DNA from 3 places in the Ureibacillus sp. FSL W8-0352 genome. Region 1 is predicted to be linked to each of the others. Evidence: riboswitches for the same ligand, from Rfam matches in the RefSeq annotation. Region 1 holds a riboswitch; each other region holds the start of a gene.
What was found. Region 1 has a riboswitch for thiamine pyrophosphate ahead of NST98_RS14030 (LuxE/PaaK family acyltransferase). Riboswitches for the same ligand answer to the same signal wherever they lie in the genome.
Positions count from the first base shown of each region.

Region 2: another riboswitch for thiamine pyrophosphate. It lies ahead of tenA (thiaminase II); the one in region 1 lies ahead of NST98_RS14030 (LuxE/PaaK family acyltransferase).
Region 3: another riboswitch for thiamine pyrophosphate. It lies ahead of thiM (hydroxyethylthiazole kinase); the one in region 1 lies ahead of NST98_RS14030 (LuxE/PaaK family acyltransferase).

Region 1 is NZ_JBBOQT010000001.1:2,782,165-2,785,447, forward strand. It holds gene NST98_RS14025 (acyl-CoA reductase) at 1-679, opposite strand, end outside; gene NST98_RS14030 (LuxE/PaaK family acyltransferase) at 676-1,764, opposite strand; TPP riboswitch at 1,818-1,929, opposite strand; gene NST98_RS14035 (MarR family winged helix-turn-helix transcriptional regulator) at 2,103-2,555, shown strand; gene NST98_RS14040 (GNAT family N-acetyltransferase) at 2,576-3,097, shown strand; gene NST98_RS14045 (FMN-binding negative transcriptional regulator) at 3,103-3,283, shown strand, end outside.
Region 2 is NZ_JBBOQT010000001.1:2,329,164-2,332,446, forward strand. It holds gene NST98_RS11785 (thiazole synthase) at 1-281, opposite strand, end outside; gene thiS (sulfur carrier protein ThiS) at 284-493, opposite strand; gene tenI (thiazole tautomerase TenI) at 490-1,092, opposite strand; gene tenA (thiaminase II) at 1,108-1,794, opposite strand; TPP riboswitch at 1,894-1,999, opposite strand; gene NST98_RS11805 (M23 family metallopeptidase) at 2,243-3,235, opposite strand.
Region 3 is NZ_JBBOQT010000001.1:695,480-698,762, reverse strand. It holds gene thiD (bifunctional hydroxymethylpyrimidine kinase/phosphomethylpyrimidine kinase) at 1-537, opposite strand, end outside; gene thiM (hydroxyethylthiazole kinase) at 540-1,286, opposite strand; TPP riboswitch at 1,366-1,467, opposite strand; TPP riboswitch at 1,527-1,629, opposite strand; gene NST98_RS03555 (reverse transcriptase-like protein) at 1,769-2,422, opposite strand; gene NST98_RS03550 (carbonic anhydrase) at 3,223-3,283, opposite strand, start outside.

The sequences.
Region 1 (3,283 bases):
CGAGATTCGACTTTTCAAATATCATCTTCTCTCGCTTTTCATCGCCGCCTTTCCACCACACAACTGCAAAGCAATTGGCAAGACTCGGCTCGGCCTCTGCTAAGGCTTTTGCAAACCAGCCGGCAAAAAGAGGTTCAGAACTTGAAACTTTTCCGATATTTCCTGCTTTTACTAGCAGACCAGATACGAAACTCCAAATAGGCAGTGCTGGAACATTCCCTGCCCATACATGGGTAATGAGTTCTGGTCCAATTGCTTTTGAAAAACCACCTTTTGCGCGCGGCTGAAAATGATCTAATAATAATGGATTTCCTAAATCTTCTACTAGGAAACGCTGGAGTTCGTGCTTGCGAAATGTTTTTAAAAAAGATGTAAGACCAAGGCGAATTACCTCCTCATCATAGCCGGTGACAATCGGAAGCAACTTTTCCGCCTGCTGTCGATAAGATGAACTGCGGTCCAAAAATTGTTCCGTTACATAACCGATGATGTCCACTACTGTTGATACCGACAGTGATTTTAAGATTTCCGCACTTTCTCTTTTCACCGTGTCAATGACCCTCTGCATTTGCTCTAATGTAAGGAGAGGCAGTTCCACTTCTAAATCCTGAAACTTCAGGATTTTCTTATCAAATTTCGTTTCTCCGATATTTGGAATATATCCAGCTGTTATTCTCATTTTGCTGTTCCTTTCGCCAATTGAATAAACTCTTCTACCGCTAGCGAGCATCCCCTTGCCTCGGCACCTTGAACTCTACCGAACAGATAAAATCCTTCATCAACCGCCATTCCTACATCTTCAGTAGCAACCGCCATTACGGAATTAAAGTTCGCTAAATCATAATGAACTAAAACACCACGTTCTCCTTCTGGAACCTCTTCACCTGTTAACGGATTGATGACTCTCGTACGAATCCAACTAGGTCCAGTTTTTATAGATGGAACGACCTCATTGCCATCATCATAAAATTGCGTGCTTAGCTCTGTTATGCCGTACATATTAATACAATTGCTTCTATCTACACCGAAATATCTTTCAAGCAACTGATAAAATTCATTTAAATCCAATTCCTTTGATTTATTTTTATAACCACCAGTATCAAGAATTTTGCTTCCCTTCGGCAGATTAAACGTTTTTCCTAAACGCTCCAATTCCTCAAACAAATGAACAAAACTGAAACTTGCTCCGAGCAAAGCAAATGGTTCTCCTGTTTTTTCGGCATGTTCCAACTCACTGATGATTTTTTGAATATGTACGCCGTTCTCTTTTAATAAATAGCAGCTGTCCTCTGTGCCAAACTCTTTCATGACAAGAGCTAAATAATGGGCTAAGGATGAGTGCGGCATTTTCTCTTCAGTTGGAAACAAAATTCCCATGCGGATGCGATTTGTTTCTTTCATAAACCGTTCTTTAAAGTTGATAATCATGGAAAGTTCTCTGATTTCGAGAGTGGAATGATAGTGTTTGCCTTGTTTTCCTTGGGTTGTTCCGCTTGTCATAAAGACTCTAACCGCTGCCTCTGGATCTGAACATGTCAATGGAACCTCTTTAAAGGCACTCATCGGCACATAAGGAATGTCTCGCCAATTTTTCACAAGCCGCGGTGTCTTTCCTTTTTGGCGGCAAAATGTTTGATAGGGGAGATTATGTTTGTATTGATAATTAAAAATATGTAAAGCCAAGCTATTAAACTCTTCTTCTGAAGCTTGATTCTTTTTGATAAATTGAGAAAGTTCCTCTATGATTTCTCGTTGCTGAGTCATCGGTTTTCACCCTTTCCGCAAAATAAAATGCACTCTGCCTAAGCAAAGTGCATAATTCGACTTACTACACTCCCTGCGCTGGCATTACCCAAATCAGGTTCAAACGGTCAACGACGGATTAGTCGTACTCTCAGCCTGCTTCCGCAAGCCCCCGGTTAATATATTCAGTTTCAATATAAAGTCTACTTATTCTTGTGAAAGATTGCAAATTTTTTTGAATTTTCATCCTAAGATTATGTAGATATTCAATTGGTTTTATTTTTTATTGTAAATGCAACAAAAGTTGAGTATAATGAACTAAAAATATTGCATTTACAACAAAATGAGAGGGGTTCATTATGAAAGAAGTTCTTCGTGAAATTGGGATGATAGCACGAGCACTAGATTCAATCAGTAATATCGAGTTTAAAGAATATGACTTAACAAAAGGTCAGTATTTGTACCTTGTACGAATATGTGAGAACCCAGGAATTATTCAAGAAAAGTTGGCTGAAATGATCAAAGTGGATCGGACAACTGCATCACGCGCAATAAAAAAACTAGAAATGAACGGATTTGTTGAAAAGCGAGAGGATCCACAAAATAAAAAAATTAAGAAACTCTATGCGACCGAGAAAGGCAATAATGTTTATCCGTTTTTAATAAGAGAACATGATCATTCTAACGCTGTAGCTTTACAAGGATTATCTGAAGTAGAAGTGGAAACATTATTCAATCTTTTGCAGCGGGTAAGAAAAAATGTTGAAAAAGATTGGGAATACGTTAAGAAGGGAAACAAACGAAATTATTGATATGAGGAGAGATGTTCACTATGACAATCAAAATAAAAACATGTACCCTTGAAGATTTGCACACATTACAAGAAGTGGGCATTGAAACGTTTTATTACACATTTAAAGATCAAAATTCACCTGAAAATATGAAAGTATATTTAGAAAAGGCATTTAATATAAAACAATTAGAGAAAGAGCTATCCAATATTCATTCACAATTTTTCTTTGTCTATTACCAAAATGAATTGGCGGGTTACTTAAAAGTCAATAGTGATGATGCTCAGACGGAAAAAATGGGCGATGAATTCCTTGAAATTGAAAGAATTTATATTCGAGAGAAATTTCAGAAGCATGGACTTGGAAAAGTCTTGCTAAATAAAGCGATTGAAGTTGCAAAGGAATGGAATAAAAAGAAAATTTGGCTTGGGGTTTGGGAAAAGAACGAAAATGCAATTGGTTTTTATAAGAAAATGGGATTTGTTCAAAAAGAATCTCATTCCTTTTATATGGGGGATGAAGAGCAGACTGACTTGATTATGATCAAAACATTGGAAGGTTGATTAGCATGTATATACCGAAATATTTTACAGTGACGGATATAGACGAAATCATTGATTTTATTCAGAAAAACTCCTTCGGCACAATTGTTTCGACATTTGAAAATAAACCAATTGCTACTCATTTACCGTTGGAGTTGCGAAAGCAAGGAGATGATTATTATATAACGGGACATTTAGCTATCAACA
Region 2 (3,283 bases), 450 kb from region 1:
ATGTCACATAACCCTGAAGCTTTTGCGAGTTTCGCAATTCTCACTGCTTCTTCCGCTGTTTTGGCTCCTGCCGTATTCGGTAAAAGCGTGTATTTGGAAAGATCCAACATTTCTAAAAAGTTCGGTTGGGATGGTGCATAAATATTCATTCTTCTGACCGCAAAAGTTAAAATCTCTGCTCCAGATGCTTCTACCGCTTCCTTTTGAATCTCAAAATTCGGAAATTTCCCTGTACCTAACAACAATCTTGATTGTAAAACTTTATCTGCAATTTTTAACATGTTTATCCCCCTCCAACAAAATGGACAATTTCAATTTTGTCGCCATCATTCACTAGCTGCTTGCTGTACTGTTCTTTCAATACAATTTCGCCATTCTGTTCAACCACGACTATGCGATCTTGTAATTTATAAAACTTCAACAAATCTTCAACACTTTGAATACTACTTTGCACTTCTGTTTTTCGGCCATTAATGTAAAGATGCAACTTCATCCCCCTTTTTGAACAATATTTTTTAAATGGATTGCGGCTTCCTTTGGTTGACTCGATGAGAAAATGGTAGACATCACCGCAATGCCATGCACTTTTTTCTCCAGCACTTGTTCAACGTTGTCTGGCGTAATTCCACCAATCGCTATCACGGGAATCTGCAATTGTTCAACGATTTTACCTAGGGCATTCGTTCCTCTACCTGCCAATCCTTTTTTGCTGTCCGTTTCAAATACATGACCGAAAAGACAATAATCTGCCCTCGCTTCTTCAGCAGTTTTTGCTTCCTCAACGGAATGCACGCTAACCCCAACTCTCATATATGGGTACGCCGTTTTTACTTTTGCTGCCGGAAGACTGTTTGCTGGAAGATGTACGTTCCGTATACCCGTAAGTAGGGCTATATCAAGCCTGTCGTTAATAACAAGCCTTTCTTTCTCCACCCCTGCATAAATAAGTTCTTCTACTAGCGCAACGATTTCTGCGGGCACTTTACTTTTCTCGCGTATATGAATGTAATCAACAACATCGGCAATGGATGTAATAATCTCTTTCAGCTCTTTAATTGATTTTTTTCCATCAGTTATGGCATGCAGTTCCAATACATTGACTTCCTTTCATGCATTGACTTTTTCATCAGTCGGCCACATTTGCCTGTTGTATGCCATGTCCCAAAACATGTATTCAAATCGTGTTGTATTTAAGAAGATTTCTTCTAGTCGTAAAAGTTCAGATTCCGGTTTTCCTTCTGCCAATTGATTAAGCAAATCGAGATTCCATTGCGCTGATTGGCCAAACTCTTCGGAACTGTACATTTTTACCCAGTCTCCATATAATCCGTGTTCTTTAGCACCCTCGATTTCAGCAAGTTCACATCCAATTTCCCAGTAGCTCCATGCACAAGCTAAATGAGCAGCTGCAAGTTCAGCGATAGAACCATTTTGTGCAACAGCTAACATATAGTGCGTATATGCAAGCGTTACCGGAGACGGTTTTGCCTCTTCCAGCTCTTTTTCCGTTATGCCAAAACGACTCGCATATTTTCTGTGCAACGCCATTTCTCCATTCATTGTGTAATAAAGCAGGTTGGCAAACACCGTCATCACTTCAAGATTTGGCGCTTTCACCGCACCTAAAGCAAACAATTTGGAATAATCGATTAAGTATAAATAGTCTTGAATCATATAAAAACGGAATTTGTCAGGGTCCAATGTGCCTTCACCCAACTCTTTTACAAACGGATGTTCATGGTTTTTCCTCCAAGTCGACCAATACTTTTCTAAAAGTCGGTCAGTAAATTTCATCATTTCTCCCTCCCATTCAATTCACCATTAAAAAAAGCCACTTCAAAAATGAAGTGGCTTAAAACCCGAAATGCAAAAAGATATAATAATAGACAATACGAGTCCCAACAACCACTTCCCTTCGCTAGCATTACCTAGTGCAGGTTCAAAGGGTTGAGGCAATGCCTCTCTCAGCTAAAATGAATTAGCACCCCTAGTGATTTATAATGCTTTATTAAATTACAATCATTGTTACATGAACTCATAAAATTTTCAATAAGTTAAAATGAATATAAATTTTGTTATTTTATTCCAACTATATATAACTTTCTACTTCCCAGTGTCTCATTGAAAAGCATAATCTTTTTTAGCAGACTGGATATTCTTCAAATACTTTTAGCTAAAAATGTTTGCGGCTTCTACCATAAAATAAAGTTGCTCTAGCGATTTTTCGCTAAAGCAACTCTTGTTATTTTTGTCCCTTCTTTGTTTGTTTTTCCCATTGCAAAAGATGTGGATATGGGTCAAATGCCCATTCTGTACGGCCATTAAATTTATACATTCCGTAATGTAAATGTGGAGGGAATTTTCCACTCGTTCCTTCTTTACCATATCCAGAACTTCCTACGGCGCCAAGAATTGTTCCCGGTTCTACAATATCTCCAACTTTCAAATCTTTATTGAAATATGCTAAATGTGCGTAATAATGATACGTATTTTGATTATCCCGAATGCCAACTCGCCAACCGCCAAATTGATTCCAGCCCATCACTTCTACAACACCATAAGAAGTTGACAGAACAGGCGTTCCATAGCCTGCAAAAATATCCGTTCCTTCATGTATACGTCTTCCGCCCCATCCCCTGCTAGCACCCCAAGTTCCTTTATAGCTGTAATTATAGCCTCGAACTGGGAGGGGAAAAATATGCTTGTCTAACTCAATAGAATTGAAATGTTTATAAAGTATTTGAATGGTTATAATTTGATTGATAATTTTTTCATCTTTGTAATACTCCCATAAGGCAGTTTTAAAATCCTCTTCTGACGGGCCAAATTCGCTTAAATACGTTGCCATTGTATAAAGAATATCTTGGTCATGATTTCGATCTGCCTTGCCATCTCCGTTTCCATCAAGACCTTTCCCCCCAAAATATCCAATTGAAAAAGGTGAAGTATCTTCCTCATTTGGATTCAATTCTCCAACCCAAAATTCAGGAGAAAACTGAATCGCGATGATACTCTCACGCTTCGGAATATCCTTCCGTACTTCTTGGATATTTCTTTCATATTGATCGACCGCCGCCAAACGATACCATGGGACAAATGGCGTTTCGTAGCTTTTGTACAAATTCATTCTTTCCTGATAAACATTTTCCTTCGTTTCTTTTGCATTTACGTAAGTCGGAAATATATAAAAGCATACAATCGCCAAACATAAGGGGAGAAATATTTTTCGAACCAAAACGAATCCTCCTTTCTTCATTAGAATATCCCGAATTTTTTAAACCAT
Region 3 (3,283 bases), 2.1 Mb from region 1:
TGGACCTTCCAAATGTCCGCCTTTCATTACTACACAATTAACACCAAGTTGCAAAATCTTTGCTGCTGCTTGTTGAATGTCATCTGCTGTTTCAATTTTCATACCTGTGATTTTCTCAGCTTCTGGAATATTAGGCGTTAATACGGTTGCTATTGGCAATAATTCATTTTTCATCGCTTGTACGGCCTCTTCTTGCAATAACGCTTGCCCACCTTTTGCAATCATCACTGGATCAACGACTATTTGAATATTTTTATCTATTAAATTTTTTGCAATCGTTTTAATAATATCTGCAGAAAATAACATACCTGTTTTTAATGCTTTCACTTCAAAATCTTGTAAAACTGTATTCAATTGTTGTTCCACAAATTCAGACGTTGCAGGATAAATACCTTCTACGCCTAATGTATTTTGAGCAGTCAATGCGGTAATGACAGATGTACCAAAAACATTTAGCTCCTGAAATGTTTTTAAATCCGCTTGAATGCCAGCTCCCCCGCCGCTATCTGAACCAGCAATTGTCAAGACAATATTCACAGTTATTCACCTCTTGAAATTTGATGTAATCCATTTAATATTTCAACTTGGAAGGAACCAAGGTATTTTTCTTTCGAAGCATTTTCAGCGACTTTTTTATAGTCAGCTAATACATTTCGAATATTTTCAAGTTTTCCTCCATCCAACGTTAATGCTGCAGCACAAATAGCACTTAATAAACAACCTGTTCCTGTAACTTGAGTCATTAACTCATGGCCACCACTAACTGGATAGTGTTCTATACCGTCAGTCACGAAATCTTCTTTTCCAGATACAGCGACAATTGCACCATACTTTTGAGCAGTTTCCTTAGCAACAAGGGTAATATCCATTTCTCCTTCTCCACTATCAACTCCTTTTGCTTGCCAATTAATTCCCGCAATTGCTGCTAATTCTCCAGCATTACATCGGATTAAATCAAATTTAATCTCTTTTAATAAATTTTTTGTAATTTCTTTACGATATGTTGTAGCCCCCGCCCCGACAGGATCAAGCACGACAGGAATGTTTAGTTCATTTGCTTTTTTGCCAGCTAATATCATTGCTTCTACTGAATTTTTATTTAATGTACCAATATTAATTAATAATCCGTTTGCAATAGCGACCATGTCTTCTACATCCAATGGCTCATCTGACATAACTGGTGAAGCTCCAATTGCAAGCAAACCATTTGCAGTAAAATTCGTTACAACGGTATTTGTAATACAATGAATTAATGGATTTTTTTTTCTTATTTTGATTAAGCTCATATATATCCTCCTATAATTGTAAAAATTTATGTAAAGAAAAAAGCTCCTTTGCACGGCGCAAAAGAGCTTTGAAAATAGAACACAATCTTTCATTGCTCCCTACGGCAGTGCTAACTGCATCAGGTTCTAAGGGTTAGGTGATATCACCTTCTCAGGCACTTGGCCACCCCTGCAATTATCATATGAAATAAAAAAACTCTCCAAGTTTGGAGAGCAACAATACACATAATCATAATTCATACGATAAGGTATTTTGCTCCCTACGGCAGTACTAGCTGCATCAGGTTCTAAGGGTTAGGTGATATCACCTTCTCAGGCACTTAGGCCACCCCTGCAAAATTTAATAATTTTTTAGTTGTTATGAAAATTATAACACATTTTCATTTTATTTTTTCAAATAATTTAATAGAATTTAAAAAGATTGCTAGATAAAACAGCTAAATCACTTAAATTCTAGATTGAATGTCACAAGTTTTTCTCGATTAATCTAACTCTATTTTTCCTTCAATTATGGTATTATTCAATGCTTGAGTTGCTAATCGATCGGCTTCTTCATTCCCTTTTCGCGAAACTAATTCAAATTCAGGTTTAATTGCTAGTTGATTTAATTTTTCATCAATTTTATTCGCCCAATTTGTTAATTCTTTTTCATAAATAGGCCATTCTCCACTCATTTGATTAATAACAACCTGTGAATCACCAATGAATCGAACAGTTTGATGATGAACGCCTATCACTTCTAACTCTAGAATACTTCCGTATAATGCCGCATATTCCGCTTCATTATTAGATCTTAAGCCAAGTTGCATTAAATTTTTTCTAGTTCGATAAGATTTTCCGTTTTGTTCAAAATATATGGCAAATCCTAAACCGGCTTTTTGACTTTCTAAATCATAACCACCATCAAAATACACTGTCACATTGGATGGCTCAGTTTCGATTTCCTTTAAATATTTTTTTATTTCTTTAACAGACCATGTACTGTCATATTGATCAATAAAGGTCATATGTTTTACTTTTCCGGTTTTCTTTAATTCTTCTGCAATCAATAGGGCTTGAACTGGCGGCATTTCATCTGATCGAAAAGTTGTTTCCAATCCTTTATGATGATACGTCCATTCAATGGTTATTTTCATGAATATAACCTCCCTGTTCCTGTTTACTTCAACAATTCGATATGTGCACTAATGTAGGCTTTGGTTTTTAATTTTTTTTATGAAATGTAATCGAACATAACGAAACTTCAATCGCTTAATTCGATTATACATGATACGAAAAGATGAGCGGATGTTTGAATAATCTTCAATGAAATCGAGAATGACATGTTCAATCATAATGAAGAACCATAATGTAAGGAAAAGAACAAGGATTACACCATCAAATAATTTTGTGACTATCAAGTAATATGAATAGAAGAAGTATTTAATCGTTATAAAGATGAAGCTAACTGTGATGATAACTATTGGAATATATCGAAACAACAAAGTTTTTTTTGTGAAAACCATAAGGAGAAAACTTACAATACAACAAATCAAGACAAATATTACAGTTAACATATTAATAATCATTCAATTCACCTCACTATGCAACTGGATGAAGGAAATTACCACTTTTTTGTTATTTTTTTCCTTTAATAACAAAAATATTCAATAACGTGAGGCATTTTTAAAACAGTAATCATAAAACGATTTATGAGCTTAATTAACACAAAAAGGAGCGATACCGCCCCTTATTCTTTAACCATTTAAAAAATTCAAAATAATCAACCTGTAGAATCACTCCCTCACTTTATTACTACAGCTGATTAAAACCATGAATGCTCAGAAAGTAGATGAGAAACAAATTGCTGTATTGAACCATAAAATATTCAACATATTTATAAAGTGCATTTCAATGTCAATCATTCATATGATATGAGGGATTATATTTAGAATATTTAATTGATGGTTATTTTAAAAATTTTCCTGTCATTCTTTGGTTGTATAGGTCGATTCGTA